DNA from 3 places in the Vibrio sp. WZ-1 genome. Region 1 is predicted to be linked to each of the others. Evidence: predicted binding sites of a transcription regulator. Region 1 holds the regulator's gene; each other region holds the start of a gene.
What was found. The regulator PurR, encoded in region 1, represses purine synthesis genes. The targets are predictions, from matches to a motif close to TNANGNAAACGTTTNCNTNA.
Positions count from the first base shown of each region.

Region 2: a site for PurR is predicted at 2,912-2,931, ahead of ACTS60_RS08665 (uracil-xanthine permease family protein). Genes of this name have one in related genera too.
Region 3: a site for PurR is predicted at 8,355-8,374, ahead of ACTS60_RS22630 (phosphoribosylaminoimidazolesuccinocarboxamide synthase). Genes of this name have one in related genera too.

Region 1 is NZ_JBQEQR010000080.1:111,202-121,939, forward strand. Features, by position in the region: gene cmoM (tRNA uridine 5-oxyacetic acid(34) methyltransferase CmoM) at 1-316, opposite strand, end outside; gene elyC (envelope biogenesis factor ElyC) at 431-1,216, shown strand; gene torR (two-component system response regulator TorR) at 1,304-2,017, opposite strand; gene torD (molecular chaperone TorD) at 2,250-2,897, shown strand; gene purR (HTH-type transcriptional repressor PurR) at 3,345-4,349, shown strand; cyclic di-GMP riboswitch class I at 4,621-4,711, shown strand; gene ACTS60_RS17155 (TfoX/Sxy family DNA transformation protein) at 4,828-5,418, shown strand; gene ACTS60_RS17160 (TVP38/TMEM64 family protein) at 5,534-6,229, shown strand; gene ACTS60_RS17165 (putative signal transducing protein) at 6,226-6,543, shown strand; gene ACTS60_RS17170 (alpha/beta fold hydrolase) at 6,576-7,379, opposite strand; gene glgA (glycogen synthase GlgA) at 7,501-8,958, opposite strand; gene glgC (glucose-1-phosphate adenylyltransferase) at 8,948-10,165, opposite strand; gene topA (type I DNA topoisomerase) at 10,652-10,738, opposite strand, start outside.
Region 2 is NZ_JBQEQR010000066.1:95,215-105,952, forward strand. Features, by position in the region: gene trmH (tRNA (guanosine(18)-2'-O)-methyltransferase TrmH) at 1-656, shown strand, start outside; gene recG (ATP-dependent DNA helicase RecG) at 788-2,869, shown strand; gene ACTS60_RS08665 (uracil-xanthine permease family protein) at 3,104-4,495, shown strand; gene envZ (two-component system sensor histidine kinase EnvZ) at 4,574-5,866, opposite strand; gene ompR (osmolarity response regulator transcription factor OmpR) at 5,992-6,711, opposite strand; gene greB (transcription elongation factor GreB) at 7,222-7,707, shown strand; gene ACTS60_RS08685 (putative ATP-dependent zinc protease) at 7,779-9,659, opposite strand; gene ACTS60_RS08690 (Tex family protein) at 9,872-10,738, shown strand, end outside.
Region 3 is NZ_JBQEQR010000085.1:418,804-429,541, forward strand. Features, by position in the region: gene ACTS60_RS22605 (NAD-dependent malic enzyme) at 1-980, opposite strand, end outside; gene ACTS60_RS22610 (helicase-related protein) at 1,198-3,552, shown strand; gene ACTS60_RS22615 (phospholipase A) at 3,687-4,445, shown strand; gene ACTS60_RS22620 (transporter) at 4,680-5,057, shown strand; gene ACTS60_RS22625 (alkaline phosphatase D family protein) at 5,366-7,042, shown strand; gene ACTS60_RS22630 (phosphoribosylaminoimidazolesuccinocarboxamide synthase) at 7,135-8,238, opposite strand; gene ACTS60_RS22635 (SulA-like leucine-rich domain-containing protein) at 8,443-8,835, opposite strand; gene ACTS60_RS22640 (hypothetical protein) at 9,289-9,474, opposite strand; gene ACTS60_RS22645 (J domain-containing protein) at 9,653-10,633, opposite strand; gene ACTS60_RS22650 (OmpA family protein) at 10,710-10,738, opposite strand, start outside.

The DNA.
Region 1 (10,738 bases):
GGACAGGCGAATGAATCAGGCGATACTGCTCAAGCAAACCGTTTTTTTCAATATCCTGTTTTGCTAGTTGCAGCATTTCCGAAGATAGATCACATAAAGCAACGTGATGTCCGAGCTTAGCAAGCTTTTGCGACATTTGCGCTAAGCCACCACCAGCATCAAGAACCTGCAGGGCTTGCTGGTCGGTATTCAATTCACTTAGAATCTGTAGAAAATCTTCCCATACAATGATTTGGCGGATCTCACCTTTATCAGATCCGTAAATATTTTTTGCAAATTTGTGGGCGATATCGTCGAAATTACGGTCTTCTGTCACGTCTACTGGGTTATCATATCGGATTGTGCCGCTATTCTGGCACAAGAAAAGCAGGAATAAAGAGGGTCTCCCTCATTTTTATAATCAATTGATGTTTTTTCGGACTATTTAAGTATGTTTGAGCTGAAAAAAGTAATATCAGCCTTGCTCATGCCCTTACCGGCCTTACTGCTGATTGGTCTATTAGGCCTATTTTTAATTAGTTTTACTAGCAAACGTAAAACTGGTTGTTTCATTGTTCTATTCACCTTTGCAGGCATCTTCCTTGCCTCATTTCAACCTATTGCAACCAAGTTGCTTATGCCTTTGGAACGCGAGTACAAAGCCTTCTTACCGGTATCGGAATCTGTCGATTACGTGATGGTTTTAGGAAATGGGCATGTTGTCGATGACGAAATACCACCCACCTCACAACTAAGTCGCGCTGCTTTAATGAGGCTCACTGAAGGCATACGTATTCTTCGTATGTACCCGGGCGCAAAACTCATTTTGTCAGGCTACGCGGGAGGTTCAGAACTCAGTCACGCTCGTATGATGGCTAACGTAGCCCTTTCTCTTGGTGTTGCTAAGTCTGACATTATCTTGCTTGAAGATGCTAAAGATACCTGGGAAGAAGCAAGACAAGCTGCCGCATTTGTAAAACAGAAAAATATTGTACTGGTAACGTCAGCAAGCCATATGAAGCGCGCAATGTACGAGTTTCGTGCAGCAGGGATTCAGCCAATTCCTGCCCCAACCAACTTCTTGGCTGTTGCAGATGTCAACCAACCTTGGCATCGTTATGCACCAAAAGCACAGTACCTAGAGCAAACGGAGCGATACTGGCACGAGACTATGGGTATTATCTGGCAGCACTTGCGAGATAATATTGGCCAGGCACCTGTCGAAGAAGCGCATTAAGCCGGCTTCAAAACGAAACCTACAGGCACAAAAAAGGAGAGCATTGCTCTCCTTTTTCTTTATCGCGTTGATTTAAGTCAACAGACCCTAGTCACCTGCGAACATGTAGCCTTCACCATGAACGGTCACAAAAATTTGTGGGTTCTTTGGATCAAACTCCATCTTAGCGCGCATGCGTCGAATCAATACATCAATTGTACGGTCATTTGGCGCATCCACTCGGTGGCTGATCATATTCAAAATACGCTCACGGCTTAATACCTGATTTGGGTATGAAGACAGTGCGACCAGCAGTTCATACTCTGCTTTGGTTAATTTCACCGGCTCACCGTTACGGCTTAGAGCACGACGTTGAATATCAAACATCCACTCACCAAAACGCACAATGTGTTCTTCATTTGTGTCGTTCGCTGCTTTTTGTGAACCGTTACGAGCCGCTGAAATACGCCACAGCAAGTTTTTAACGCGAACTAATAATTCCCTTAGTTCAAAAGGCTTTGTTACATAATCGTCTGCGCCCATTTCTAGACCAACGATTTTGTCAATGCTATCCGTGCGTCCTGTCACTAATATGATGCCGATATCTGATTGGCTGCGTAATTCACGCGTAAGCATAAGGCCATCTTCACCCGGCAGGTTAATATCCAGCATGATCAGGTCTACGTCGCCCTCTTGAAGCACTTCGCGCATTTCAGCACCACTTTCTGCTTCACTAACTTTGTAACCTTCATTTTGGAAATAGCCCGCAAGCTTACTGCGAGTTACAACATCATCTTCTACGACTAATACGTGATAGCTCATTTACACCACTTCTGTCTTTTTTATCTTCCAAGACGTATTCTATTCATAACTAGTAACATATCTAGTAATAGTTACAATAAAAAGCAAGATTTTGTGGATTTATTGATGCAAAACAAGCTTATTTGCCGCCATTCATAAACATGCATATTTCCCAATAAACCATAACAATTATAGTTACTGCTATTCATTTTAATTGTTTACACTTAGGGGATAACTATTTGGGAGCAAAAAAATGCAAGAAGTGAAAGCTTTTAACGAAAAACGAGCTGAGATTTATTGGTGGTTTTCTAGCCTGTTTGCAAAAGAGCTGACAGACAAGGAACTGGAATCTTATCATAGTGTTGAAATTCGAAGCTTTTTAGCTGGTTTAGGTGAAAATGAAACACTCAAACCATCCGTTAATGCCCTTGTTGATGCGCTTAACCGCCTACAAGATCGTGAAGATGCTCAGTTAGAGCTAGCTGCGGACTTCTGTGAACTTTTTCTTAAAACAGAAAAGCACGGTGCGCTACCTTATGCCTCAATGTACATCGGTGAATCTGGTTTATTAAACGATAAACCAGCAGAAGAGATGGAAAGGCTGATGGCAGACTTTGGTGTGCAAGTTGACGAAAATCTAAAAGAGCCTGCGGATCATTTAGCAGTCGAGTTAGATTTTTTAGGCAATATGATTATCCGCTCAAATGAACTCGAGCAGGAAAAACACATGGAAGATGCATTCGAAAAGCAAAATGAGTTCATCCAGCAACACCTTTTGACATGGCTACCTCAGTTTGCCGCTAAATGTAAGCAATTCGATGAATTTGGCTTCTATGTTAGTGTCGCGCAACTATTAATTGCATTTTGTAAACTGGACAGCACCTACCTTCTTGGTGAATAATTGCCGCCTATTTTGGGGAGTCTGTCATTCAGACTCCCTATTTTATTCGTTTGTTTTTAATCTGGCGCAGAGAAATACAATCCATTTAGCCGTTAAACTGTGACCTCCGAGGCACAAAACAGCTGCTTAAAACATTGCCAGCTTGCCCGCATCAGTCTAAAATGTGAGCGCAAACGATTAAATATGATTTATATGTAAACCGCTGAAATAAAGCGGTTTTTGTGTTTTCTTAACAGGATTGCTGACCAATTCCTCACTTAGTATAAGAAAGGAATATGAGACTCAGCGATAAATGTTGCTACAAACCTTTTTATACCGATTTCGGAACAACCGCTGCCAAATATCTCAGCAATGCCCCTATTCGCAGTTGCTCGGTTTGCGCAAGACCCTAAGCGTATGGTTGTCTTCACTACGGTATTTACAGTAGCTCGATACAGGACATCATTTATGGCCACTATTAAAGACGTTGCTCGCTTAGCCGGCGTTTCTACCACTACGGTTTCGCACGTAATTAATAAAACTCGCTTTGTTGCAGAAGCAACTCAAGAAAAAGTAATGAAAGCGGTGGATGAACTTAATTACGCACCAAGTGCCGTTGCACGCAGTTTAAAGTGCAACTCAACTCGTACCATCGGTATGCTAGTAACTCAATCTACCAACCTGTTCTTCTCTGAAGTAATCGATGGTGTTGAGAGCTACTGTTACCGTCAAGGTTACACTCTTATCCTATGTAACACGGGCGGTATTTACGAGAAGCAACGTGACTACATCCGCATGCTCGCTGAAAAGCGTGTAGATGGCATTCTAGTAATGTGTTCTGATCTGACGGAAGAACTAAAAGAGATGCTTGACCGTCACTCAGACATACCTAAAGTTGTGATGGACTGGGGTCCAGAAAGCTCACAAGCAGACAAGATCATTGATAACTCAGAAGAAGGCGGTTACATCGCGACAAAATATCTGATCGACAATGGTCACACAGACATCGCGTGTTTAAGCGGTCACTTCGAAAAAGCTGCGTGCCAAGAGCGTATTGCGGGTTATCGTCGTGCAATGGCAGAAGCAAACCTTGCGGTTAACGAAGATTGGATTCTTGAAGGCAACTTTGAGTGTGATACCGCTGTGCTAGCGGCAGATAACATTACTGCAATGGAAAAACGCCCTACCGCAGTTTTCTGTTTCAATGACACGATGGCACTTGGCTTGATGAGCCGCCTTCAGCAGAACGGTATCAAGGTACCAGATGATGTTTCTGTTATCGGCTATGACAACATTGAGCTGGCAGAGTACTTCTCACCACCACTAACGACTATCCACCAACCAAAACGTCGTGTGGGTAAAAACGCTTTTGAGATCCTACTAGAGCGTATCAAAGATAAAGAACACGAAAAACGAGTGTTTGAAATGCAGCCAGAGATCGTGATTAGAAACACGGTTAGAAAGATCAACTAATCTTTAGTGCTCGTTTACTCATCATCAAAAAGCATCCATATGGATGCTTTTTATTTAACAACCCATCCATGACAACAGTTCTGTATGTAGAACTTTGCAGACTTGTTATTTCTTCGTACAGTCAACTCTCTAGCGCTGACAATTTCCTGGTAGACCACTTTGTTAATCTATGAAACTTAACTCACGAAAAAATAACTATTAACTGAACCAAGATCACATTTACAAGCGCAGAATGTGATATTAGTCCAATGTAGGAAGTATGCTTTCAGTGTCACGCACAGGGCAAACCACTCTAAAGAGTGGGACGCAAAGCTTCCGGCCTAAACTATCGCATGAGATAGCATGGTAGCGGGGTTACCGATGGCAAGTATGCATATGACGAGTTTACCCTTTAATGACATTGTGTCTGCATGCGTTTGCTAATCTCTCGGACCTGATTTTTGGTGGCGTAATTTAAATTACACCGAGATAACACATCATGGATAAACCGATACTCAAAGACTCTATGAAGCTTTTTGAGGTGCTTGGTACGATCAAGTCACGCTCAATGTTTGGCGGCTTTGGCCTTTTTGCTGATGAAACAATGTTTGCATTAGTCGTTAACAACCAGCTTCATATCAGAGCCGATAAAAAGACATCTTCAGACTTTGAAACTCAGGGACTTAAACCTTACGTATACAAGAAGCGTGGATTTCCTGTAGTCACAAAGTACTATGCCGTTTCACCAGACCTTTGGGACACACCACAACACTTAGTGGAAGTAGCCAAAAGTTCGCTCGAAACTGCAAAGCTTGAAAAAGAACAGCAAGCCAGCTCTAAACCGACTCGTTTAAAAGATCTACCGAACCTTAGGCTAGCAACAGAGAGAATGCTTAAGAAAGCAGGCATAGATTCTGTTACGCAGCTTGAAGAACAAGGGGCGTTAAACGCGTACAAGGCGATCCAAGAAACACATACAGCTTCTGTAAGCATCGAGTTACTGTGGGCCCTTGAGGGCGCCATTAATGGTACTCATTGGAGTGTTGTACCTCAATCTCGTCGAGAAGAGCTAATTAACCACCTCTCATAACACAAGTTTGAGCTCCAGGAATTCATAAACCGCAGTTTTACACTGCGGTTTTTTTGAAATTTTTTCTCACTCCATTCTGTCTTATTATCTAAGAAGCAGAAATGGAGTGATAGATATGAATAAGAAACTGATTTTAGGACTGATCCTACTCGCGACGATTGTCTTTTTAGGTGTGAGTTTTGGTCAATATCTAACCCTAGAAAACGCCAAGGCACAGCAAGAGGCGTTGAACACTTTTATTAGCCAAAATTTCGTACTTGCTGCAGCAACTTATTTCTTTGCGTATATAGCTATCACCGCTTTCTCCATTCCCGGAGCTGCCGTAGTAACGCTTCTGGGTGCTGCTCTATTTGGTTTCTGGACCAGTCTCTTATTGGTTTCTTTTGCCAGCACCATTGGCGCAACAGTTGCCTTCTTAAGTAGCCGTTACTTATTGAGAGAATGGGTACAAAGTAAGTTTGGAAACAAACTGAATGCCATTAACCAAGGCGTTGAAAAAGATGGGGCCTTTTACCTGTTTTCTCTACGCTTAATTCCCGTCTTTCCATTTTTTCTTATCAACTTGCTGATGGGATTGACACCTATGACGATTGCACGGTTCTATTTAACCAGCCAAGTAGGTATGTTACCGGGTACAGCTGTTTACCTGAATGCGGGGACTCAATTAGCCACCATAGATAGCCTTTCAGGTATTGTGTCTCCCACCGTATTAGCATCATTTGCACTACTTGGTTTGTTTCCAATCATCGCCAAGTGGGTAATGAATAAAATCCGCCCAACTCAAGTACAACAAAATGGAAATGCGCAATGAAGGTATTCATCGCAAAAAATCCCGCTGAAGCTCATATCGTCTGTGAGCTTCTCAAGACCGAGCAGATAGGCTGTGAAGTAAGAGGCGAAGGGATGTTCGGATTAAAGGGGGAATTGCCATTTGGTAATGATACAGACCCTTATGTTTGGCTTTTATATCCTGAGCAACAATTGAAAGCTTCAGCCATTGTCGAAGACTATCAAAAACAAGCAGAGCAGAGTTACCAAGATTGGCAATGTCCTAATTGTTTGGAGCAGAATGAAGGGCAGTTTGGTGCATGTTGGCAATGCGGGTATCAAATAGGAGAGCCTTAATGGCTCCCCTTATCTTTTCAATCATTTCGGATTTAGGCAGCTAAACTCTGCTGCTTAATGAACTCGATGGAGTGTTGATTAAAGTCATCTGGCCTTTCTACATTACACACATGACCACAGTCAGGGATCTCACGTAAAACACTTTGCTTGTGTACCGCAACCATCTCTTTAACTGGTTTGATAAACATGTAATCTCTATCGCCCATCAAGTACAGCGTTGGAATCGGGAGTTCACGATCTTTAAAGTATTTCATCAAAGGGTTAACGTCAGCGGCCAAGATAAACCAGCGTTTGAACTCTTTTTGACACAACTTCTTCGCTTCACGAATGAATAAATGTCGCGATTCACGTTGGTTTTTCTGTGGCATCACAATGTAGGCAAACAGCTTATATAGCCACATATAAGGCAGAATATGTTTTCCAAGGTTGCCAAGTTTCACCAGAATTTGAGAACGTGTATTCAGACGTGTTACCGCCCCACCGAGAACCATAGAACGTACGCGTTCCGAGGCTAGTTCAGCAAGGTTACGAACAATGATGGTCCCCAGAGACATACCAACAAAATGAGCCGATTGAATCTTAAGGTGGTCCAAAACTTTTAGAATGTCTTGCGTAACTTCCGTAAAAGTATAGCGACTTGTCATCAACTCTTTGATTAACTGATTTGATTTACCATGTCCACGCAGGTCAATTAAAACTAAATTAAAGTGTTCTTTATATGCCTTAAGTTGCTTAAACCATATTGACGAACTGCCACCAGCACCATGTACGAAAACGACCCACTCATTACTGGTGGGATGTATATAGGTTTTATGGAATAGAAGTGGCTGAGTCATTTATCAGTCTGAAAACATTCTGTATGAAAAAGTGTGAGTAAATCCTACCACACTCTATAAGTACAAGGTAATAAAGGCACCTCATTCGGTGCCTTTAGTTACAATTTTTAAAAATTTTGCGTTAATTTAACGCAGCCCTATACAGCTGCAAATATTCTTCTGCAGCTTTGTGCCAACAGAAATCTTTTTGCATAGCTTGGAGCTGAACACGCCTTACTTCGTTCGTATTTTGTGCATAAAGCAACAACGCTCTCAACATCGTCAGAAGTAATCCTTGAGGTGTTGGTTCGTAAAAAACAAAACCTGTCGCATCCGCGGAATCAACATCGTAATCATTGACACTATCTTTAAGCCCCCCCACTCCACGAACGATTGGTAAGGTGCCATAAGCCATGCTGTAGATCTGATTCAAACCACAAGGTTCAAACTCTGAAGGCATCAAGAAGAAATCAGAAGCGGCCTCGACTAAGTGGGCGAGCTCGTTATCGTAGGCTTCAACAAAAATAAACTTATTGGCAAACTGTGCTGACACATCTCTCAACTGAGCCGCTAAGATAGGATCACCCGTTCCAACAACCACAACTTGAACATCGTGCTTAAGAAAGTCTGCTAACGCTGGTAGTAAGTAATGCACACCTTTTTGTTGAGTTAGGCGGCATACCATACCAAACATCGCACAGTCGGATTCTTCTAGCCCAAGCTTTTCTTGAAGCGCTTTCTTACACGCATTCTTACCACGAACCATGCTTTGACGATTCGCTTTGTAGTTCAATGGCAGGTTAGGATCGGTTTCTGGATTCCACGCACTGTAATCACAACCGTTAAGAATACCAACCAAATCCGTCGAGCGTTGCTGAAACTCCCATGCCATACCGTGACTTCCAAGCTCGGTTTTAAGCTCTTCAGCATAGGTAGGACTTACAGCATTGATCTTATCTGCATTCATCACACCTGCTTTTAGCATCGTGATGTGTGTAGCACTAACAGCTGCGTCAGGCACGTTTCGGCTATGGAACTCAGGAAGGCACTGGACATCATCGTAGCTAAATACCCCTTTAAATACCGCATTATGAATCGAGATAACACTGCGAGTATTTGCAAAAAAGGCGTCGTTTCCATATCGATGTTTGAGTAGGAATGGAACTAAGCCCGTATGCCAGTCATTGGCATGAACGATGTCTGGTTGGAAGCCAAGCTTTGGTAACATATCAAGGCAAGCTGCGCTGAAAAAAGCAAAGCGCTCGCCGTTGTCAGTGTAGGCTTGGTTATTTTCTGCATACATGGAAGGACGATTGAAATACGGCGGACAATCTATCAAGTAAACTTGATTATCCCCAAGCATTAGCTTTAAAACTCGATAAGCGGTATGAGGCCAACTCGTTAATTCTGTTTCTAGTACAGTCTCAGCTTCCGACAACTGTTCTATGCCTGTATAGGCAGGAATAGAAATTCGTACATCTTGCTGATGATTTTGAAGCGCTTGCGGCAGTGCCTTGGCTACATCAGCCAAGCCACCACTTTTAATCAGCCCTTCGACCTCAGATGCTACAAACAGAACAGACAAATTGTTAGTAGCCAACACGTGCTCCTTTTGGAATAACAACAACACCATCCTCTGACACATGGTAGTGTTTCTTGTCTTCTTGCAGATTAACACCAATTTGTGTACCAGGTGCGATATCGGCATCCTTATCTACGATCACGCGATGAAGCACACAGCCTTCACCCACTTTAACATCACCTAGCAATATGCATTGGCTGATGTCACACGCTGAGGCAATGTTACTGCGGAAACCCAGCACCGATTTTTCAATACGAGATCCACGCACATAGCTGCCATTACATACCAAACTATCGATGATCTGGACTCGACCATTATCTGAGTCGGTAAAGGTCGCTGGCGGTAATGGTGGGTAGTAGGTGTGCAGTGGCCATTTACGGTTGTATAGCGAAAACGGAGCGTCTTTCTCAAGTAGATCCATATGAGCTTGCCAATAGGCATCAATCGTACCTACATCACGCCAGTACACTTCTTCCTTTTCACCAGTAATACGGTTTGTACTGAAGTCATACACGAATACGTCGCCGCGCGGGAACATCTTAGGAATGATGTCTTTGCCAAAATCGTGCGTAGAGGCTTCATTGTCGGCATCTTCAATCAATTCAGCAAATAGAGTCTGTGCTTCGAACACGTAGTTGCCCATAGATACAAGCGCGTGTTCTGGGTCTCCAGGGATGGATTTAGGACTTTCTGGTTTCTCTTCAAAACCGACCATACGGCCTTCTGCATCCACTTCGATAACACCAAATTGAGACGCTTCAGATAACGGCATTCGCAACGCTGAAACCGTTAAAGACGCTTCTTTTTCTTCGTGGAAAGCCAGCATCTGTTTGATATCCATTTTATAGATATGGTCTGAACCGAAGATACATACCTGATCAGGTTCTGCCAGTTCCATAAAACGTAGGTTTTGATAGATCGCATCAGCTGTGCCTTCATACCAACGCTTACCTGTGCGCATTTGTGCAGGAATTGGATCGATAAAGCGATCTGTGATGCCATTGATGTTCCACCCCTTTTTCATGTGATGAAACAAAGATTGAGATTTAAATTGAGTTAGGACGTAAATGCGCATCAAGTCGGCATTCACGAAGTTGTTCAAAGCGAAATCAATAAGTCGGTAACTTCCGCCAAAAGGGACCGAAGGTTTACTGCGGGATTCCGTTAAAGGTCTCAGACGAGAGCCTTCACCGCCAGCAAGAATCATTCCCAAAACACCAGCCATTCGTTGTTCTCCATATAGTTATAGCTTGGATTTCCATATCCACTCGATCATGATAAGCCTCAGGGGTAATCGAGCGGATACCTTATAGTATCTACTCCACCAACTCTAACCGTGAGTTAGCGAGCAAAATTAAGCTATTGTGCTTTCCTTTGTGCTGCCGCATTTATTCGATATATTTTTGTACTAATTGGCAGCAAGCAGTTGCACTTATTAGGTATTAAATTATCGAATTGGAATTAAATTACAATTTTAAATATGCCATTCTGTGTCGCGTACAGATGTTACTTGCTCAAGACGATAATCCGGTCACACTAAGTCACGCAATCGTTTACATCATGAAAACAATTTACACACAGCGAGGGTACAAATCAGTACGCTCAATTAAAATACGGCACCTTGATGAAAACTCTATGACAATCAAAAAATGAAGAACTATGGCAATAAAAAAGGCAGCTTTTTCGCTGCCTTTATCGTTATGGAATCGAATTACTTCGCTTTTTTGCGCTTATCCGTGATTTCCCACTTACCGTCAATAAACAAGGCTGTCCAGCCACTTGGCTTGCCATTATCTTC
Region 2 (10,738 bases), on a different contig from region 1:
ATCAAGTGTTAAAAGCACGCCAAACCGACCTCACTTTGTGCCTTGAAGAAGTTCATAAACCAAACAACGTTTCCGCCGTGATCCGCACCGCAGACGCAACAGGCTTACACAAAGTTCATGCAATTTGGCCAGACAAAATGCGCACACTGACCCACACCTCAGCCGGAGCACGCAACTGGGTCGAAGTGGATACTCACGATTCGATTGAAACTGCGATTACCGAGCTCAAAGCGCAAGGCATGCAAGTTCTGGTCACTAACCTTTCGGACACCGCGGTCGATTTTCGTGAAATCGACTACACCAAGCCAACGGCAATCATTCTGGGAAGCGAAAAAATTGGCGCTTCAGAGCAAGCGAAGAAACTCGCAGACCAAGACATCATTATTCCAATGATCGGTATGGTGCAGTCTTTGAATGTCTCAGTCGCCAGTGCTGTGATTCTTTATGAAGCGCAGCGTCAGCGTGAAGCCGCTGGTATGTACGAACGTGAGGAAAGTGCACTGCCAAAAGAGACCATCAACCGCATCCTGTTTGAACGAGGACATCCGGTCTTAGCAAAGGTAGCGAAACGCAAAGGGCTAGAATATCCACAACTTGATGACGAAGGCCAAATTGTGGCTGACGAATCGTGGTGGAGAGAGATGCAAAGTAAATAATCAACTCTTGTCATCCTGAATAGCGGCGAAGGAGCGAAATTCGACTCCTCACGAAGCTGTATTTTTCCCTGTACAAAAACACAGCTTCGTGGTTAACATACTGCTATGTTAACTATTTTCTTGAGCCCACTATGTCTGCCCAAATGTTATCTGCTGTTCCTTTAACTTCTCTGTCTGGAGTTGGCGCTAAAGTCGCAGAAAAACTCGCCAAAGTTGGCTTGCATAGCGTTCAAGATTTGCTGTTCCACCTTCCTCTTCGTTACGAAGATCGCACTCGCATTTACCCAATCGCCAAACTGCATGCTGGGCTTTGGGCGGCGGTACAGGGCAAAGTCATGGCTGTCGATACTACTTTCGGCAAACGCAAAATGCTGACAGTAAAAATCAGCGACGGCAATGGCACCATTACCCTACGCTTTTTTAACTTTACTGCCGCGATGAAGAACAATTTCTCGAATGGTAAGTTAGTACACGCTTACGGTGAAATTAAGCGTGGCGGGATGGGCTTAGAAATTGTTCACCCTGACTACAAGTTTTATGCAAGTGAACAAAAACCGGATGTGGAACAGAGCTTAACCCCCGTTTATCCAACCACCGATGGATTGCGTCAAATCACTTTGCGTAACCTGACGGAACAAGCTTTATCACTACTCGATAAAGCCGCAGTACAAGAATTGCTGCCTTCTGGTTTGTACAATCACCAGACAACCATGTCGCAAGCGCTGCATACGATTCATCGTCCACCTCCAACTATTAATTTGGATGAGTTTGATGAAGGCAAGCACCCTGCTCAAATTCGTTTGATCATGGAAGAGTTACTGGCGCAGAACCTCTCTATGTTGGCAGTGCGCAGCAAAGGACAACAGGACGTTGCATTGCCTTTGGCGTCGTGTGACTCACTGAAAAAGCAGCTACTGGCTCAATTGCCCTTCTCGCCGACCAATGCTCAAGCACGAGTCGTTAAAGAAATTGAAGCTGACTTAGAAAAAACGCACCCAATGATGCGCCTTGTTCAAGGTGACGTAGGCTCGGGAAAAACTTTAGTTGCCGCACTCGCAGCAGTCAGAGCCATTGAACACGGCTATCAAGTCGCTTTAATGGCACCGACCGAGCTGCTCGCCGAACAGCACGGGATTAACTTCGCTAATTGGTTTGAGAAAATGGGCATTCAGGTCGGTTGGCTTGCAGGCAAATTGAAAGGTAAAGCCAAAGAAGCCGAACTAGCCCGAATTGCCAATGGTGAAGCGAAAATGGTTGTGGGCACTCACGCCCTTTTCCAGGAGCATGTTGAGTTTCATCATCTTGCTTTGGTTATTATTGATGAACAGCACCGCTTTGGTGTCCACCAGCGCTTAGAGCTACGTGAGAAAGGCGCAAAACAAGGCGCTTATCCACACCAGCTCATCATGACAGCAACGCCAATTCCGCGAACATTAGCCATGACAGCTTATGCTGACTTAGAAACGTCGGTGATTGATGAATTACCGCCAGGTCGAACACCAATCCAGACGGTCGCGATTCCAGACACTAAGCGCGATGATATCGTCGAACGAGTACGCAATGCCTGCTTAAACGAAGGCAAACAAGCGTATTGGGTATGTACCTTAATTGATGAGTCTGAAGTCTTGGAGGCTCAAGCCGCCGCCGATACTGCAGAAGAACTGCAACGTAAACTGCCTGACGTAAAAATTGGTCTCGTGCATGGACGAATGAAGCCCGCTGAGAAGCAAGCGGTGATGCAGGATTTCAAAGACAATAAGCTGCATTTGTTGGTCGCAACGACGGTGATTGAAGTTGGCGTAGACGTCCCCAACTCCAGCCTGATGATCATCGAGAATCCAGAGCGTTTAGGTTTGGCTCAGTTGCACCAGCTTAGAGGTCGTGTTGGTCGAGGTTCAGTGGCTAGCCATTGTGTGCTGCTGTATCACTCGCCACTATCAAAAACTGCGCAAAAACGTTTAGGCGTATTACGAGAAAGCAACGACGGCTTCGTGATTGCACAGAAAGACTTAGAGATTCGTGGGCCGGGTGAGCTTCTTGGTACCAAACAAACTGGCTTGGCAGATTTTAAAATTGCCGACTTGGTGCGAGATCAGCGCTTAATTCCAGAAGTTCAACGCATTGCGCGCTACATTCATGACAATTACCCAACTAAGGCAACAGCGATCATTGACCGTTGGCTAGGTGAACGCGACATTTACTCCAAAGCGTAGGAGATTAAGGCGAGCAATTTAGTTCGCCTTTTCTATTAACACCAAAGCAAACGTTTGCTTTTTGAATAAATCCATCTATAATCCCGCACAAAATTTATGGTGTGCGCCTTGTCACATCAAACCAACCTGAGTTGACACTGATTAACAGCAATCACAGGTCATAACGTCAACTCCACCCAGCACTCCCATTCAGCGAGCTCTGGGGCAAGAATTATTGCGACTAGCGAGACAAACATGACAACTTCAAACCGAACTTCGGAACTGGTCTATCAGTTAAACGATCGTCCACCACTACCTCAGACCATTTTTGCTGCACTTCAGCACTTATTGGCGATGTTCGTAGCCGTTATCACCCCTTCTCTGATCATTTGTCAGTCTTTGGGTGTGCCTGCTGACCAAACCAACACCATCATCAGCATGTCGCTGTTTGCATCTGGCGTGTCTTCCTTTATTCAAATTCGTACCTTTGGACCTATCGGCTCTGGCTTGCTTTCAGTGCAAGGCACCAGCTTCAACTTCCTTGGTCCAATCATTGGTGCGGGTCTTTCTCTTAAAGCCGGCGGCGCGGACATCAGCACCATGATGGCAGCGATTTTCGGTACTATCTTGGTAGCGTCTTTTGCAGAAATCCTGCTATCTCGCGTTTTAGAACACGCACGCCGCATCATCACTCCATTGGTATCTGGCATCGTCGTGACGCTTATCGGCCTGACGCTTATCCAAGTGGGTTTGGTATCAATGGGCGGAGGCTATGCTGCAATGGGCGATGGCTCTTTCGGTAGCCTAGACAAGTTAGCTCTCGCTGGCACAGTACTTGGCTTGATCGTGATTCTTAACCGCTCAAAGAACCCATACCTACGTGTTGCATCAATTGTAATTGCAATGCTGGTTGGCTACGTCATGGCGTACTTCATGGGCATGGTCGACACGTCAACACTTGGCGAAACTGACCTCATCGCACTGCCGATACCAATGCAATACGGCTTAAGCTTCGACTGGTCGTTGTTTATTCCACTGGTTCTGATTTTCTTTATCACAGCGCTAGAAGCAATTGGTGACATCACCGCAACGTCTGAAGTTTCCGGCGAGCCAGTAAAAGGTCCGGTTTACATGAAGCGCATCAAAGGTGGCGTATTGGCAGATGGTCTAAACTCAGCCATTGCGGCGGTATTCAACAGCTTCCCAAACTCTACCTTTAGCCAAAACAACGGCATCATCATGCTCACTGGCGTAGCAAGCCGTTACGTAGGTTACTTCATCTCAGGCATGTTGGTAATTCTGGGGCTTTTCCCAGGTGTGGCAAGCTTTGTTCAACTGATTCCTGAGCCAGTGCTGGGCGGCGCGACTATCGTGATGTTCGGTACCATTGCCGCAGCGGGCGTGCGCATCATCTCGCGTGTCGACCTCGATCGCCGCGCAATCCTAATTATGGCGCTGTCGTTCTCAATGGGTTTGGGCATTGCACAAAAACCTGAAATTCTGCAATTCATGCCTGAGTTCATTAAGAGTATTTTCTCAACAGGCGTGGCGGCTGGCGGCATCACCGCTATCGTATTGAACCTACTGCTTCCAGAGAAATTGGAAGAGGAAGATGAGCTGGTTGCTCAAGAGGTAAAAGAATCCTAACCTTGCACTAGGATGATCGGAAAGCCCAACCAAACTTTGGTTGGGCTTTTTTATTGGAATCGATTGAGCTAAGAAAGCTTACTTGGTTGGGAAGCTGATTTGTGCGCTTAACCCGCCTTCACTGCGGTTACGTACCACAACCGAGCCAGAGTGTTGACTGACGATGCGCTTAACAATGGCTAAGCCCAAGCCTGTCCCTTCACTGCCACGTGCAGTATCACCACGAGTAAAAGGTTCAAACAAGCGTGCGATTTGCGATTGCTCGATGCCCGGACCATTGTCTTCAACGCAAACCCACACCAACTGTTTGTCGGCGGTGACGCCCGTACTGATTTTCACCCAGCCATTACCGTATCGTAGAGCGTTAACCACCAAGTTACTCACCGCGCGTTTAATCGCGATTGGGCTGCCTTTCGCGGTTAGCATCGTTGGGTTGAGGTCCGTTTCGATTTCGACTTCATAACCCCCTTCCGACGTTGCTACATCGCTGGTGATGGTATTGATGTCTACTTGCTCAAACGACTCTTTGTTTACTGGCTTGAGGTAGTCCATAAATTGGCTGATGATCTCGTTACACTCTTCGGTATCACTGATGATGCCCTCGGCTAGGTAACTGTCTTCAGGTGACATCATTTCTGTCGCAAGGCGAATACGCGTCAGTGGCGTGCGCAAGTCGTGGCTGATGCCTGCCATCAGTAGCGCACGATCTTCTTCCAGTTCTTGAATGCCTTTCGACATCTGGTTAAATGCGCGAGTTACTGAGCGGATTTCCGAGGCACCCTTCTCTGGCAATGGCGGGGGAATTTCACCTCGACCGACTCCTTTAGCGGCTTTTTCTAGCGCAATCAAAGGTCGGTTTTGCAAACGGATAAACAACCAACCACCAGCAATGATCAACAATGCCATGATTAAGCTATTGCGAAACAGCGGCGCAAAATCTTCTTCTTGCAGCTCAGAGAGCGGAATACGAATGATGGAGTTCGGCAGCTGATCGATACGCATCCACAGAATGTAGCTTTCACTACCAAGCAGCAAACGCACTTCCGTTGGAGAACCGAGCTCTTGCGTCATCTCTTCCGACATCAAATCAATCGACATCGCGTGATTGAACTCATTCATCATCTCGCTATCGACGCTGTGTACCGTCACGCCTAAGTTTTCCAGCAGTTGGTGGCGCAGCGGCGCGTCAGCCTTGAGTAGACCATCTTCATCGAGCACCAGATTCAATTCATGGGCGAGAATTTTATTGAACTGCTGCAAACTTGGCATCAACGCGTAGTTAAAAACGGCGTAGTAAGAAAAGACTTGGCTAGCGAGAAGCAAAGAGATGAACAGCAGAATGGATTGTGTAAATGAACTTCGGATTCGCATGGAGAATTCCTAATGGACTGTTCCTATTGAACAACATTAATTGCGAGTTTCCAGCCCTCAAACAGGAAGGAAGTTTGAGGGTGGAATATGAGCAGCCGTATATTATCGGCAGACCTTAGAGGATATTACGCTTCTTTGCCGTCTGGGACGAACACGTAACCTAAGCCCCACACAGTTTGGATGTAGCGCGGCTTACTTGGGTCGTCTTCTAGCATACGGCGTAGACGCGAGATTTGAACGTCGATAGAACGCTCCATCGCTGAATATTCTCGACCACGAGCCATATTCATCAGCTTATCACGTGACATCGGCTCACGAGCGTTGGTCACAAGTGCTTTCAGCACCGCGAATTCACCTGATGTCAGTGGCATCGCTTCGTCACCACGGAACATTTCACGTGTTCCGAGGTTGAGACGGAAGTCACCAAATTCCACCACTTTCTCTTCCGTGCTTGGCGCACCTGGCAGTTCAACCGTTTGGCGGCGAAGTACCGCTTTAATACGAGCCAGCAGTTCACGCGGGTTGAACGGCTTTGGTAGGTAATCGTCGGCCCCCACTTCAAGACCAACGATGCGATCGACTTCGTCGCCTTTCGCCGTCAGCATAAGAATAGGTAGCATGTTGTTAGCATGACGTAGACGACGACAAATCGACAAGCCATCTTCGCCCGGCAACATTAAATCCAGCACCATAAGGTGGAAGTTTTCACGGGTCAGAAGACGATCCATCTGCTCGCCGTTAGCGACACTTCTCACCTGAAAACCTTGCTCAGAAAGGTAACGCTCCAACAGAGCACGCAAACGAGCATCGTCATCAACCACTAATATTTTATGATTTTCCTGCATTGAAACATCCTTTCAGAGGCATCTATTGTCAAAAATGTATCACTGTTTTTTCAAACGTGCTTGTGCAAATTGTTACTCTTTTTATCTTAACCACGATTTTGATGGATTATTTCGATGTTTCACGTTGTTTTTCTTCCCATCACAACAATTTACAGTCAGACAAAATCAAGGCTGCTATACCCAAGTGACTTCAAGATACGGATTCAGAGCGCTGTCATTGATTCGAGATCAAGGAAAACAACGCAGTGTAATAGCCAGCTCTTCCCAAGTTGTTTGACGCAGCCATTGGTTTAATAATAAAAGCGGGTCAATTACACGCTCCCGAAGGGCACTCTTTACAAATAGTAAGGCTCTTGGCTTGTATACTTTGTTGCCGATTCTTGATTTAGGCCCACTAGACCTTTAAATCGCCGCCGCGTCTACAAACCAAGTCATTCTCGCTGAACCTAGCATCTTGAGGTTACTTGGGTATATGATCAACAGAATCCAATAACGGCTGATTTACTTCTAATGAAAACCAATTTAATTACCCGTGAAGGCTATAATCGCCTAAAAACAGAACTCGACTTTTTATGGCGAGAAGATCGCCCAGAAGTCACCAAAAAAGTCACTTGGGCAGCAAGCTTGGGCGACCGAAGCGAAAACGCAGATTATCAGTACAACAAAAAACGCCTGCGTGAAATAGACCGTCGCGTCAGATACTTACGCAAACGCTTAGAGCAAGTCAAAGTAGTGGATTACTCACCACAGCAAGAAGGCAAAGTGTTCTTTGGTGCTTGGGTAGAAATTGAGAATGAAGCGGGCGATGTGAAGCGTTTTCGTATCGTTGGGCCCGATGAAATCTATGGCGATGCGAAAGGCTATATCTCGATTGATTCACCAATGGCTCGCGCGCTATTGAAGAAAGAAGTCGACGACGAATTCGCCGTAAGAACGCCGGAAGGCTATAAAGAATGGTTCATCAACTGTATTCGCTATCAAGCCGAAGAAAATTGATTGAGTGATCCGATAAAAGAAAGCCGCACTCGTGAGTGCGGCTTTTGTGTTTTAGATATCAACCTTGAAGGTTATTCTTCGTAATCAGGCTTCTCGGTCACGATGAAGTTAGTGTCGCTGGCAACGACCGCGCCGTGCTTCAAGAAGTTCTTACCCAAGATCATGCTGTAATGGAAGCGACTACGGTCTTGCAGGTTAACGCGAATCTTCTTCTCTAGCTCACCCAGCTTAACGTGCATTTCCACCACAGGACGTACATTGGCTTTTTCACCCTTCTTGGCGGTAATACGCATCATATCAACAACAGGCTTAGTAAATTCCTTCTTCATGCCACTGTCGTTCTCGTAGGTAAAGCTCACCATGTTTTTGCCATCTTTCTTGAACTGTTTAATGTTCTTAGCGTTAATCGAGCTCACATCCGCACCTGTATCCAGCTTCACAGGGAAAGACATGCCTTCCACTTCCGCCACCTCAATGTGACCAGCTTTAAACAGTGGACGCGCATCTAGCAAGTGATCTGCACGTGTGTTTAGCAACACCCCGCCTTTTGCCATGTTATGCCCAAACAAAAAGAACGGCTGTGCTTGATCGTCTTTCTCTAGCACATCAATGGCAAACTCGATGGTCTTCTCTTCATCGCCAAATAGGAATTCACCTTCAACGACTGGACGAACTGAATCTCCCACTTTGAGTTTCTTCAATACGCGTTTGGTGATTTTCTCTTCCTTACCCTTCGCGCTTGGCAGGTAGAAGGTCACCACTTCTTTTTTGTCTTTTTCCGTTAATTCAAAGCCATCCACACGCAACAGCGGCGTTTTCACCGCGAAGGTTGGATACGCTGGCAGTACATGACCATCAATGTTGACTGACTCTTCTGGCGAGATAACCAACGGCTTAGATTTCAGAGCATCCTTAAATGACTTTTCAACACCACCGAGCAAGTTCTCTTTATCGGTATCGATCACGAAATGCTGGCTTGCAACGTCTTTACCCAGGCGGATTTGCGAGCTAAAGCCGCTGCGATCACGCAAGTAAACCAACCATTGTTGCGTTTCGGTTTCGCTCACTTTAACCGGAAGATAAACCAAAGGACGCTCACTCTTGCTGGTTTTTAGCATACGTACTAATGGTAGGGTCATTGGATGACGCTTGCCGTTATCACCTTCAAGGATGAAAGAAACTTGTTTTTTCTTCTTATCCACTTTGATGTTGAGCGCATGCACGTTGGTGTAACGGCTAGAAGTTGAAATGCTCACCTTGTATGGCACCCCTTCGACTTCTACCGTTTCTTTCTTGCCGATCATCTGCGCCTTTTGTTGCTCTTGCAGGTAATCGTAACCAGCGAACACCCAAGCGTTGTTATCAAGGTAAGTCTTACCGATCAAAATAGGTGCGGAGAATTGAGTACGCTTGGTAAGGTTGACCACAGTATCCACAGTGTGCCCTGCAATGGTCATCGGCATTTTTACCGTCGGACGTAAAATTGGTTTTTCACTGGTACGGCTGCGGATCGCACTGATGCGTTCAAGATCATCAGTGATCTTAATTTCTTTACCTGTGTACGGATGATGAATAGTGAAACTCACCGTCACTTGGTACGGCTTAAAGCTGTCAGCATCCCACTTGGCTTTGGTGCCACCAAGATCATCAATGATTGCCCACATCAGCTTGCTATCTTTGAGGCTTTTGTATTCTGGGTTGCTGCTGCTGACGTGAATGTTTTCTGCGTGCATTGAGGTCGTGTCGGCGCCGGTATCAATCTTGCCGATAAAAGGAACATCACTTAGCTCTGGAATCTCGCTGTAATAAACGCTTTCAACACGACCGAGAACCACTTTGCCGTCAAGTTGATAGATTGGATATTGAGTAGTCGCAGATAAAGATTGCGACCAAGAAAATGGAGCGACTAACAAGGCACCTGAAAGCGCCACAGCCAAAGACATTTTTTTCATTATTGTTTTCCGTAAGTGCCAGGGTACAGAATATAGGCAGTCATTTTTAAATAAGTTCTGAATTTAATTACAGTTTTGACACAAAACTGACCAATGTCCACCAGCGCTCAGTAAATTTTTGAGTTACAAGTTTAAAACATTGCAAATTCCATGAATGGCCCCAATGTTCTATACACAACCAATACCCAAACAAAATTAAAGAGAATACACGGATGAGCCAAGCTATCTGTCGCCTGATTGCTCAAGAGCTGAATGTTCGCCCTGAGCAAGTTAATGCAGCTGTAACCCTTATCGATGACGGTAACACGGTCCCATTTATTGCACGTTACCGTAAAGAGGTGACGGGCGGCCTTGATGACACCCAACTGCGTACTCTAGACAGCCGTCTGTCTTACCTTCGTGAGCTGGACGATCGCCGTCAAACCATCCTGAAATCGATCCAAGAACAAGGCAAACTTACGCCAGAGCTAGAACAAGAGATCACTCAGGCAGACAGCAAGACTCGTCTTGAAGACTTGTACCTACCTTACAAACCAAAGCGTCGCACCAAAGGTCAGATCGCGATTGAAGCCGGTCTTGAACCACTCGCAGACCAGCTTTGGAATCATCCGCAAACTGAGCCAGAAAGCGAAGCAAGCAAATACCTTGATGCAGAAAAAGGTGTGGCAGACACCAAAGCTGCACTGGATGGCGCGCGCGCAATTATCATGGAGCGCATCGCTGAAGACGCGAACCTACTAGAGAAAATCCGTGGTCACCTAAACCGTAATGCAGAGATGGGCGCACGCGTCGTTGAAGGCAAAGAGCAAGAAGGTGAGAAGTTTAAAGACTACTTCAACCACAACGAACCACTAAGCAAAGTACCATCACACCGTGCACTAGCAATGCTACGTGGTCGTAATGAAGGCTTCCTGACATTGGCAATGAATGCCGATCCAGAACAGGAAGAAGGCGTACGTCAGTCTTACTGCGAAACCATTATTGCTGACCACTACGGCGTGACACTCAGCAGCGCACCGGCGGATACATGGCGTAAGCAAGTGATCAGCTGGGCATGGCGTATCAAAGTATCGATGCAC
Region 3 (10,738 bases), on a different contig from region 1:
GAACGCGCTTTTTTATCAGAAATCCCTTCTGAAACCATTTGTGCGATGATCGCTTCTGCAATACCGCAACCTGCTGAGCCAGCACCCAAGAAAGTGATACGTTGATCAGACAGCTTCGTACCTGCTGCTTTACATGCCGCTAGAAGAGAGCCTACGGTTACCGCAGCGGTACCCTGAATATCATCGTTGAAACAACAGATTCGATCTTTGTAACGCTCAAGAAGTGGCATTGCGTTTTTCTGTGCAAAGTCTTCAAACTGGATCAGAGCATCTGGCCAGCGGCGTTGTACAGCTTGGATAAACTCTTCTACAAATGCATCGTAATCAGGACCAGTGATACGAGGATGACGCCAGCCCATGTACATTGGATCTGCAAGGCGCTGCGGGTTGTTCGTGCCCACATCCAGTACGATTGGCAGTGTATAAGCAGGGCTGATACCACCACATGCGGTGTAAAGAGCAAGTTTACCAATTGGAATACCCATACCGCCGATACCTTGGTCACCCAAGCCCAAGATACGCTCACCATCGGTTACTACGATAACTTTAACGTTGTGATTTGCAGCATTGTTGAGTAGATCATCGATACGGTCACGGTTCGGGTACGAAATAAATAGGCCACGACCACGACGGTAAATATTGGAAAAGTTTTCACATGCTGCACCGACGGTTGGTGTATAGATGATAGGCATCATCTCAGAAATGTGGTTTTGAACTAGGCGGTAGAATAGTGTCTCATTGGTGTCTTGGATGTTGCGCAGATAAATGTGCTTATCCATATCACTTTCAAAGTTTTTGTATTGTTGGTATGCACGCTCTACCTGCTCTTGGATGGTTTCTGTTGTTTCTGGTAGAAGACCTTCCAAGTTAAATGAACTACGTTCTTCTGCAGAGAACGCACTGCCCTTGTTCAAAAGAGGGGTCGCTAAAAGAGCCGGACCCGCATATGGGATATAGAGTGGGCGCTTGTCGTTGTTCATTAGGTGCCTTAAATGTAGGGTTGAAGGATGCGTGTAAAATTCTAACGGGTTCGCCATTTAGTTGTAAACATTCGTTGATGTACATCAACGTAATGTCGCAAAAAAATCTGCTTCTAGACGAAAATATCGTCACTGAATCGAGCATAGTGAATCTTAGAGCAGGGATTTCTGACTCTGGTATACTCCCTCGCTATCTAATATCACGTTCTAATCTATTATGTCTCAATTACCTATCGATAGCTTACAAGCTGAATTTGACCGACTGGTGAATCAACATCACTTGGTGGTAGAAGCCGAAACAGGTTCAGGTAAATCCACACGCTTGCCGCTTTGGGCTGCCAATCACGGTCGAGTATTGGTGATTGAGCCACGTCGAATTGCTTGTACATCTTTAGCTGAGTTTCTAGCTGAGCAATCCGGTCAACCGTTAGGTAAGCAGATTGGTTACGCGATTAAGCTTCATGCTCACTACGATGAAAACACCAATGTTGTGTTCGTGACACCCGGAGTTGCACTGCGCTGGTTCGCGGAAAATAAACTGGCTAGCTTCGATATCGTGATGGTGGATGAATTTCATGAACGCCGCTGGGACATTGATCTCCTTACGGCGATTTTAAAGCAAGAAAAACAGCACCGTTTGATTGTCACGTCTGCAACCTTAGAGGGCGAAAAGCTGGCGAATTATCTGGATGCAAAGCGCTTACGTTCTGAAGGACGATGTTTTCCTGTCACCGTGACCCATCGCTCGGAGGATAGTCGTTATTTGCCGAACAAAAAAGGTTGTGAGAACGATGTCGTTCGAACAGTGAAAGAAGCGCTAGAAGACGAAGAGGGTGATCTTCTTGTTTTCTTACCGGGTCGTAAAGAGATCACTCAATGTTCACAGATGCTGCAAAATCTCGATGATGTGCTGGTGGTAAAGTTACATGCTTCTGTCAGTGATGAAGAGCGCCACCGTGCACTGACAGTGCAAAAGCAACGCAAAGTCGTACTGGCTACTAACGTCGCGGAAACCTCTCTGACTATTCCAAATATTCGTGTGGTGATCGACAGTGGTTTGGAGCGCAGAACCGTACAACGAAATGGACGTACAGCACTGACGTTAACCAACATTTCTAAAGCCAGCGCAGCGCAGCGAATGGGGCGTGCAGGTCGTGTTGCTGAAGGGGCGTGCATTCGTTTGTTTGGTGAGCATGCGCCATTAGAATTAGTCACGCCGCCTGAATTGCATCGTGAAGAACTTGTCGAGCCAATGCTCGCAGCAGCTTGTTGTGGTTATAGACTTTCCGAACTTTCATTCCTTGATTCTGTGCCGGAAAAGTCACTCAACTCAGCACTCCAAACCCTGCAAAAGATGGAAGCGATAGACGAGCAAGGCGATATCACTGAGCACGGCAAAAAAGTTTATCCCCTACCAATTGATGCCTTATTTGCGGATTTAGTGACTCGTATTCAGACCAAATCAGAAAAAGAAGCGATGATTGACTTGGCTGCAGCCCTATCGGTACCGGCTCAGTTGTATCAACTTCAAGGTGGGGAGTCTGTTGACGCATTAGCACAAGAAGAACCATTTGGTTGCGATGCTTCTATGATGATTCGCTTGGTGCGAGGGGAGCAACTTCCCGGCGTTAATGTTGATGCGAGTGTGCTTGAAGAAGCGCAAGGTTTAGCGAAGCAGATGCGAGAAGTATTTGAATTGCCAGAACTTGAAGTGGCGTCGCGATACAAGCGTGATGAACTAACCAAAGCCATTGCCACGTTACATCCTGAGTTGGTGTTTGTGCGCCGAGAACGTCGTCGTGATGCATTGGGTAATGGTTTGATGGAAATGATGGTCGGTCGCAACAGCCGTTTTCCTGACAAAAGTGAAGCAGCACTGATTTTAGACAGCCACAGCGTTCCCGGAAGAGGTGTAAAGCAGACGCTCAACCTTGCAACCGTGATGGTACCTGTTTCTCTGAATCTGCTGCGTGCGTTAGAGCTTGGTGAGTGGCAGCAAGGCGAAACCAACTATGAGGAAGAAGCTCCGCGCGCGACCATGCACTTGATCTATGCAGGACGAACCATTTGCACTGAATACCAAGTGCTTCAAGGTGGTGTTGCGGTTCAGTCCATCGTGGAGATGATTGAAGACGAAGCAATACTGCCGGGTTTTGCCCCGTTAAGAAAACAACAGATACAACATTGGAAGATTTATAACGCGCTTGGGTTAAATCAAGAGCCTGTCGATAAAGCCACGCTTGATGATTTGTCTTTTTCAACTTGGCTCGTGGAACAGTTAGAAACGCTTGGCGTGGAAAGCATGGAAGACATTGAACTGTTTGAAGCGGACGACATCCCATTCGAAGGCATCCCCGATTGGGAATATCAGGACTTTGTAGAGCAGTTTCCGCTTAAATTGCTGTTGGCTGAATTAAAGCTCGACGTGGAGTACTTTGTGTCTCGTAAGTTGGTTCATGTTATTTACACTGATGGCAATCGAAAGGGCGACCCGAAACGCTGGGAACTACCAAGATGGGCGGGATGGAAGGTGCAATATAAGAAAGCCAGCCGTGTGATCGATGTGAAGTAATCGCCAGCAGACAGCGAGATTTTTGAACTGGAACGGTATTTGCTTTAAATACCGTTCTTTTTAATTGTGGCTCACGTAAAGGAGCTTAAGAGGAACACCATTGCCGCTCTGTGGGTGGCGAGAATAGGAGAGTAATGAAATTTAAGATACTTCCACTTCTTTTATGTCCAATGTTTGTGCAGGGTAAAAGCCTCACTAATATTGCAACATATGAAGATAACTATGTTTTGGGTACATACACGACAGATATTAATAAAGACGTTCTGAGAGGAAAAGCAGAAGACGTCGACCAACTTCAGCAATTTGAAGTTAAGTTTCAAATCTCTGCATCAGTGCCGGTATATCGCTTTAACTCCGGTACTGCTGTGTTAGCTTCCTACACACAAAAATCTTTGTGGCAATTGGCAAACAACGATATTTCTTCACCTTTTAGAGAAACCAATTACAAGCCTCAGTTATTTTTGGCCCACCAGTCGAATATGTTGCTCTTCAATCATTTAGAGACGGGTTATTTGCATGAATCAAATGGTCAGTCGACGGCTTTATCTCGCAGTTGGGACCGCCTCTACCTATCTTTGGAAAGAGTGTCGGGGCCGGTTGAGTATGGTATTCAAGGCTGGTGGGTATTTAAGTCTGAACATGATGACATGGAGGACTTTTATGCTCCCTATAAGCTTTGGAGCAAACTCTATACTGGACCTGGCGTGATTGATGCCCGAGGTTTTTACAATTTCTCGTCGGATAAAGGTGGAGTTGAACTGGGTTATACGCACTCGATTAACGATATTTTAGGTATCTATGTGCAGGGTTATCATGGATACGGTGAAACCTTGATTGATTACAACCATTCTCAGACTCGACTTGGGCTTGGCATTAAACTTATGAATTTATAAATATTTTTCATCCATTTTGTTAATGGTGTCGCTTTTTCTTTACTGGCTAAAATATTAATCAATTGAATGCTTATATATGGCTAAGCTGTACATTGTTTGTTACAAATCTGGTTCTTATATTTCCTTTTGAATGTAAATTAGGGCATAAAAGACCATTGTCTTATATCCTATTGCTATATCAAAACAGTTGAACGATATTTGGTATATCTAATAAAAAGCGTGTCGAGGCCTATGATGGAGCAACAAGGAAAGAGAAGCATTGAATTCGACTACACAAGCTTTCTAGGCGCATCTGGCAGTAAAAAGTGGACCTTTCTAGAGGCGTTTACCACCATCGCTCCCATTTTTGGCATGATGTGGAAACAGAACATCGTGGAATTGACGGAGCCTGAAGATCGCCTTTGGGAAGCAGCATTAAAATCGATGTCTTCGCGTCAGAGTGATGAATCCAATCTGGTTACTTTGGTAAGGTTAGCGCAAGGTGAAGGTATACATGAACTACGAGTAGTTATGCCTTATGCTTTGGAAACTCAGCAAATTGAATACATTGAGCAAAGAAGTAAACTCAAAATAGAGAGTAGTGAACCGGATGTTTTGACTGTAAAACTTTAGCCTTTCTTTTTCCTCACTTTCAAACATCTAATAGAAGCGACTGATCCACCAGTCGCTTTTTTTGTCTCCGAAAACAAAATTTTCCTATTTGTTATTAATGCAGAATTGATAATAAGTGTGATGAATATAGAGTATTTACACTTAAATTAACATTTTTGTAACCTTCTGACATGCAATTGTCATAACGTGCTTCTAAGTTTGTGTTTCACAAACAATGTTTAAACGCTATTTGTGGTTGAGAACTTATTCGCATTAGGCCGAACAATCGCTCTTAGCTAAAGGAACAAAACATAACAAGGGAAGTTAATATGTCTTTGTCACGTAGAGATTTTATCAAAGCCATGTCTTCGACGGCAGTTGCAACGGGTCTAGCTGGATGTAGTAGCGATGAAGATACGTCAGTAACAAGTGCAGCTTTTGAGCATGGGGTTGCGAGCGGGGACCCAACACAAAGCCAAGTCATTATTTGGACGCGAGTCTCTACCGAGGCAGCAAACGTCGACGTAGAGTGGCAAGTTGCGTCTGATATGAATTTTTCCGATGTTGTTCAGCAAGGCGTGTTTTCAACTGATACGAGTCGAGACTTTACCGTAAAAGTTGATGTGATGAACCTCAACGCCAACACCAAATACTTCTATCGCTTCTTGGTTGGAGATTCTTCAAGTGTTATTGGAGAGACGCACACTCTGCCGGAGGGCGCTATTGATGAAATATCGATGGCAGTCGTGTCGTGTGCGAATTATCCCGCGGGTTATTTCAATGTTTATCGTGAAATTATCAACCAACATAAAAGCAAATCTATCGATGTGGTTTTACATTTGGGGGACTATATCTATGAATATGGTTCAGGTGAATACGCGACTGAGAATGCTACTACTCTTGGCAGAGAACCAAGTAAAGGAACGGAATGTCTCACATTAGAAGACTATCGAGCTCGTTATGCTCAATATCGACAAGATTCCGATTTGCAGGAACTGCATGCGACTTTACCAATGATTGCCGTTTGGGATGATCACGAACTTGCCAATGATGCTTGGAAGGAAGGCGCTGAAAACCATCAAGATTCAGATGGGAGTTTTTATGATCGTCGAGCGGCTGCTGCAGCAGCTTGGGTAGAGTGGCTACCAGTACGAGAAAACCCAATATCAAACATGCTGATATATAGGCAGTTTGCGTTTGGTGACCTTGTTAATCTTATGATGCTTGATACTCGCCTAGTAGGTCGTGATAAGCCTTTAGACTACTTTTCCATGTCCCCCCCATCTATGGAGGGTATTGCTCAGCTTGTGGCTCAGTCGAGAGCAAGCGATAGAGAGCTTCTTGGGATGGATCAGTTGGGGTGGTTAGTTGAACAGTTCACAACTAACAACTCAAAGTGGAACGTGCTAGGTCAGCAAGTACTAATGTCGAAGATGGAAATTCCAAGCAGTGTCATGCTAGCGATGTTTCAACTGTTCACTGCCACAGACGAGCAGAAATCGGCTGCGTTATTGGCCGTTAACTCTGCAATGACAGCGTATCTTGCTGATCCTAGTTCAGACCCAGTAACGTTACCGTACAACCTTGATGCGTGGGATGGTTACTATGTTGAACGAGAAAGGCTGTACCAGTTAGCACAATCCGTTTCTGGCAATTTCGTTTGTCTAGCAGGGGATACCCATAACGCATGGACAAGCGAGCTGGCGGATATGTCGGGGAATCCCATCGGTGTGGAGTTTGCAACAAGCTCTGTCAGTTCTCCCGGTTTAGAAGCTTATTTAGGGTTGGATCCGGTTGCGATTGCTCAAATGGAGTTTACGCTTCCTCACTTATCGAAAGAGCTTCAATGGACAGATATTAAACAGCGTGGTTTTATGCGCGTAACCTTCACTCCGGAAAAAGCAGAATCAACGTGGTACATGGTTTCGACTATTATAGATAAAGAGTATCGAGTTACGACTAAATCGGCTTCTACTACCGATGGTGTAACGTTAGATATTAACTAGACAGTTAACGTTGATTTTAGTTTGAACAAAAAAGTCCGCATTTTGCGGACTTTTTATTTGGTTCATTTTAACCATTCATTTTAGAGATAAAGTTAGTCGATCAAACCGTACTCTTTGCTTAAGATCTCGATGATCTCCGCTTTGGGGTTGTCGCTTAACGTGATTGGCTGACCAGTAATTTTTTCTGCGATACCGATATAAGTGCGTGAGATGTCCATCAAAGACTCCACTGGCAGGTCGTTATCACGAGCGAGCGCTTCACGTTCTGGCATTCGTTCTTTGTTAAGCAGAATATCGGGGTCAGGGAAGTGGTTTAGTAGGAATTGACGGAAACCTTCTTTAGAGTTTTCTACGATATTGCCCGCTTGGTATTCTTTCGTATCCCAAATGCGTGAAGAGTCTGGTGTACCTACTTCATCCATGTAGATCAGTTTTTCGTTACCTGCTGCGTCGTGTACGTAACCAAACTCAAACTTAGTATCTACGAACGTTTGGTCAACGGCTTCAAGCGCATCGCTGATCACGTTAAAGCCTTCTTTCAATAGCTTCTCGTATTGTGCAATGTCTTCTGCACTTGAGAAGTTGAAAGCTTCATAGTTATCCACGATGTTTTGGCGCGTGATGTTCACATCATCGGCTTCAGGAACGCCAGGAATGCCTTTCAAAATACCTTTGGTTGAAGGTGTCATTAATAGTTCTGGTAGTGCTTTATCTTTCTCAAGACCTTCTGGAAGCTGAATTCCACAGAACTCGCGCTCGCCATTTGAATAAGCGCGCCACATAGAGCCAGTAATGTATTTGCGGCAGATCGCTTCAATCTTCACTGGCTTCGCTTTTTGCACAATCCAAACGAATGGGTGAGGAATGTCCAAAATATGGCTGTCAGCAAGGCCGTTGTCTTTAAACAATTTGAACCAGTGGTTAGAAATCGCGTTTAGTGCTGCACCTTTACCCGGAACGCCTTTTAGTCCACCTTCGCCGTGCCAGATACAATCGAATGCAGAGATACGGTCACTGATCACCATGATGGCCAGTGGGGCATCAGGAGCGACATCGTATCCTTTTTCTTTGATCAGTCGTGCGCTGTCTTCTTCAGTTAACCAGTAAACAGAGCGAACTTTTCCGCTGTGTACAGGCTTGTGGGTGCGAATTGGCAGGTCGTCATTGACGGCAAGTACTTGATTAGCAAGGCTCATTGCGACATTCCTATCATCTTAATCAAACGTCATAAAGAGAAGATATCCAGCGAACAATGTGCGCTGAATAAATCGAATGAGGGCATCATACCAGAACTATTTTAACTCGCCAGAGAAAAAGCAAACGTTTGCCTTAATTTATTGAAGTACAAAAAAAGCCTCCTTGAAAGGAGGCGAGATGCAGGATGGATAACGTCGATCTTATTAGTGGTACTTGTTCACTCTGCCTTCGACGAAAAAGACTTCACACTGATAACGTTGGGCAATATCGCGCAGCATTGATTGATTCATTAATGCAATCTTGTTCGATGCGACGACAGCGCTAGCATTACCAGATTGAATAGCCTTAATAACAATTTCCACTTCAGAAAGCTGTTGAGAGGGCTTCATCTGAATGATGTTTTGACAGCGAATGTTAGAAGCAGCAAGTTGCTCAAAATCAGGGCGAGGGCACTCAGCAGTAAACAGAATCCACTGTTGCTGTTGAGACAATACAGCCAACTTAGAAAGAAGTTGGTCAGACACATCCATAGGTTGTGTTGCTTGTGCCAATACGTTGTAGCGAGAGTATGTATGAGATTGACTTTGTAACTGCATCTTACTGTTCCTTTATACATGCTGTATGTCTATACAGTAGTTTGTTTTTGGTGACTGATCAACCGATTTCTAAAAGTTGAACGTAAGATTTTCCGATGATTACGTATCTGCATGCTTTTAAGTTGCTGAAATATATTGAAATAATTGTGGAATTACTTGTTTTTATGAAGGGTGATAAATGTGAGGTAAGTAGTATTCTTTTTTCTATGTACAGGTCATTAGTACTGTATACACAGTACTTTTAGTCCATCTATACAGTGTTTTGGAGAAAGGAGAGAATGCTCTGAGATGAGTTTACCCACTCAAAGGTACGATCTCAGGAAGTGATTCGATACTGTGTTGTCGCAAACTAGAGTGCGTCGTTGTTTGATCCGGTTGGTATCATGTTTTAGAGAACAAAAAAGCGCCTCTAAAAAGGCGCCTTTGAAAATCAGTTCCATTGATTTGTTCTGATTAGCTTGCTTGGTGTGCCATGCGTTCACGCATCTGCATTTCGCCTTGGTTAAACAGGCGAACGTCGATTTTCGCGATGTCGAAGCAAGATTTGCATGAGCGATGATACTTACCATCAAGGTAATCATGACGAATTACAAAGCTAGGTTTTTTACACCAGTCACAGGTGCCTTCTTCAGTGAACATTGATTTTCTCCCCACCTAAATTAGTTTTGAGTCGCTAGGTGTTATTTTTCGCCACGCATTATGGCATACAAACGAACGTTTAGTTAAATGTCTGTTAATTTGTTTGAGAGGGAGATCGATTGCGAGCCTTTGTTTTCTAGGATGAAAAGCTCGCAAGGAAAGGGAGTACTGCTACTTTTTACTCTTTTGTAACATTTTGTGAAATGATTTTAAACGCTTGATTTAAACGCTTCATCTCATCTTCACTTCCTCTAGAATCAGGGTGGTAGAGTTTTGATAATTGTCTGTAGCGCAATTTCACTGTTTTACTCTCTGGAATGTTTTGTGGGGTATAACCAAATGTGGCGCACGCTATTGCCAGTTTTTGATTGTCAGACTGCCCCTTAATTTTCTTAAACTCTTTGAACACTTTTTCTAGTTGGCGTTTAAGTTGTTTGTTAGAAAACTGAAGTTCTTTCACCTGAGTTTCTAATAGCAGAGATTGCGACGCTTCATGCGCTATATTGGCTGCCACTTTTTTATTGTGTCTTCGGTAACCAAAAGCAAAGCCGCCAATCAATACACTCAATCCGAGCGCACCTGAGGCATACCATATATTCGTGGTCTCTGCTTTCTGTTCCTGTTCAAATGTAGCTATATCTTGTGCTTCTTCGTGTGTGGCAGTTTTATCTAGCTCTACAATCTCGGAAACCTGTTTCGCCCTTAGTTGGTTGAAGCGCTCTTCTAAAAACTGATTATAAGCTTCTTCGGCTTGAGGGTTTTTTAGTGCCGCTAATTGGTACCAAGCCTCAAGTAGATCTTCGGTGGTGATGCGATTTTGATGGTGCTGAACAAAGTCTGCAAGGAGGAAGCCTCTATCGGTTGGGTCGTTTAAGGCCACTGAAGTAAACCAATAGGTTGCTTGCGCGAAGTCTACGTTTCCTGTTAATCCTCTGGCGTAGTCTTCAGCTAATTGTTTCTGGGCAGGAATATAGCTTTGTCTTGCCGCTTGCTCTAGCCAATAACGCACGTCAGAAGGAGAGTCTGGATTGGGCTTTAACGCCAGTTGTTGCGCTAGATCGAATTGGGATTCAGGTTGCGTAGGACTTTGAGAAGCGAATGCAGTACTTGTAAGGCAGGCACTTAAAGTTAAGGTAAGGGCGATTGTTCTGAAAGACATTGGGTATGTCAGGTCTAGCGGAGTTCGCTAGACCTGCTCCGGTAATCGTTATTATTACCGATATGGTGCAACCAAATTACTTCAGTGGCAAGATCTGGATTTCAA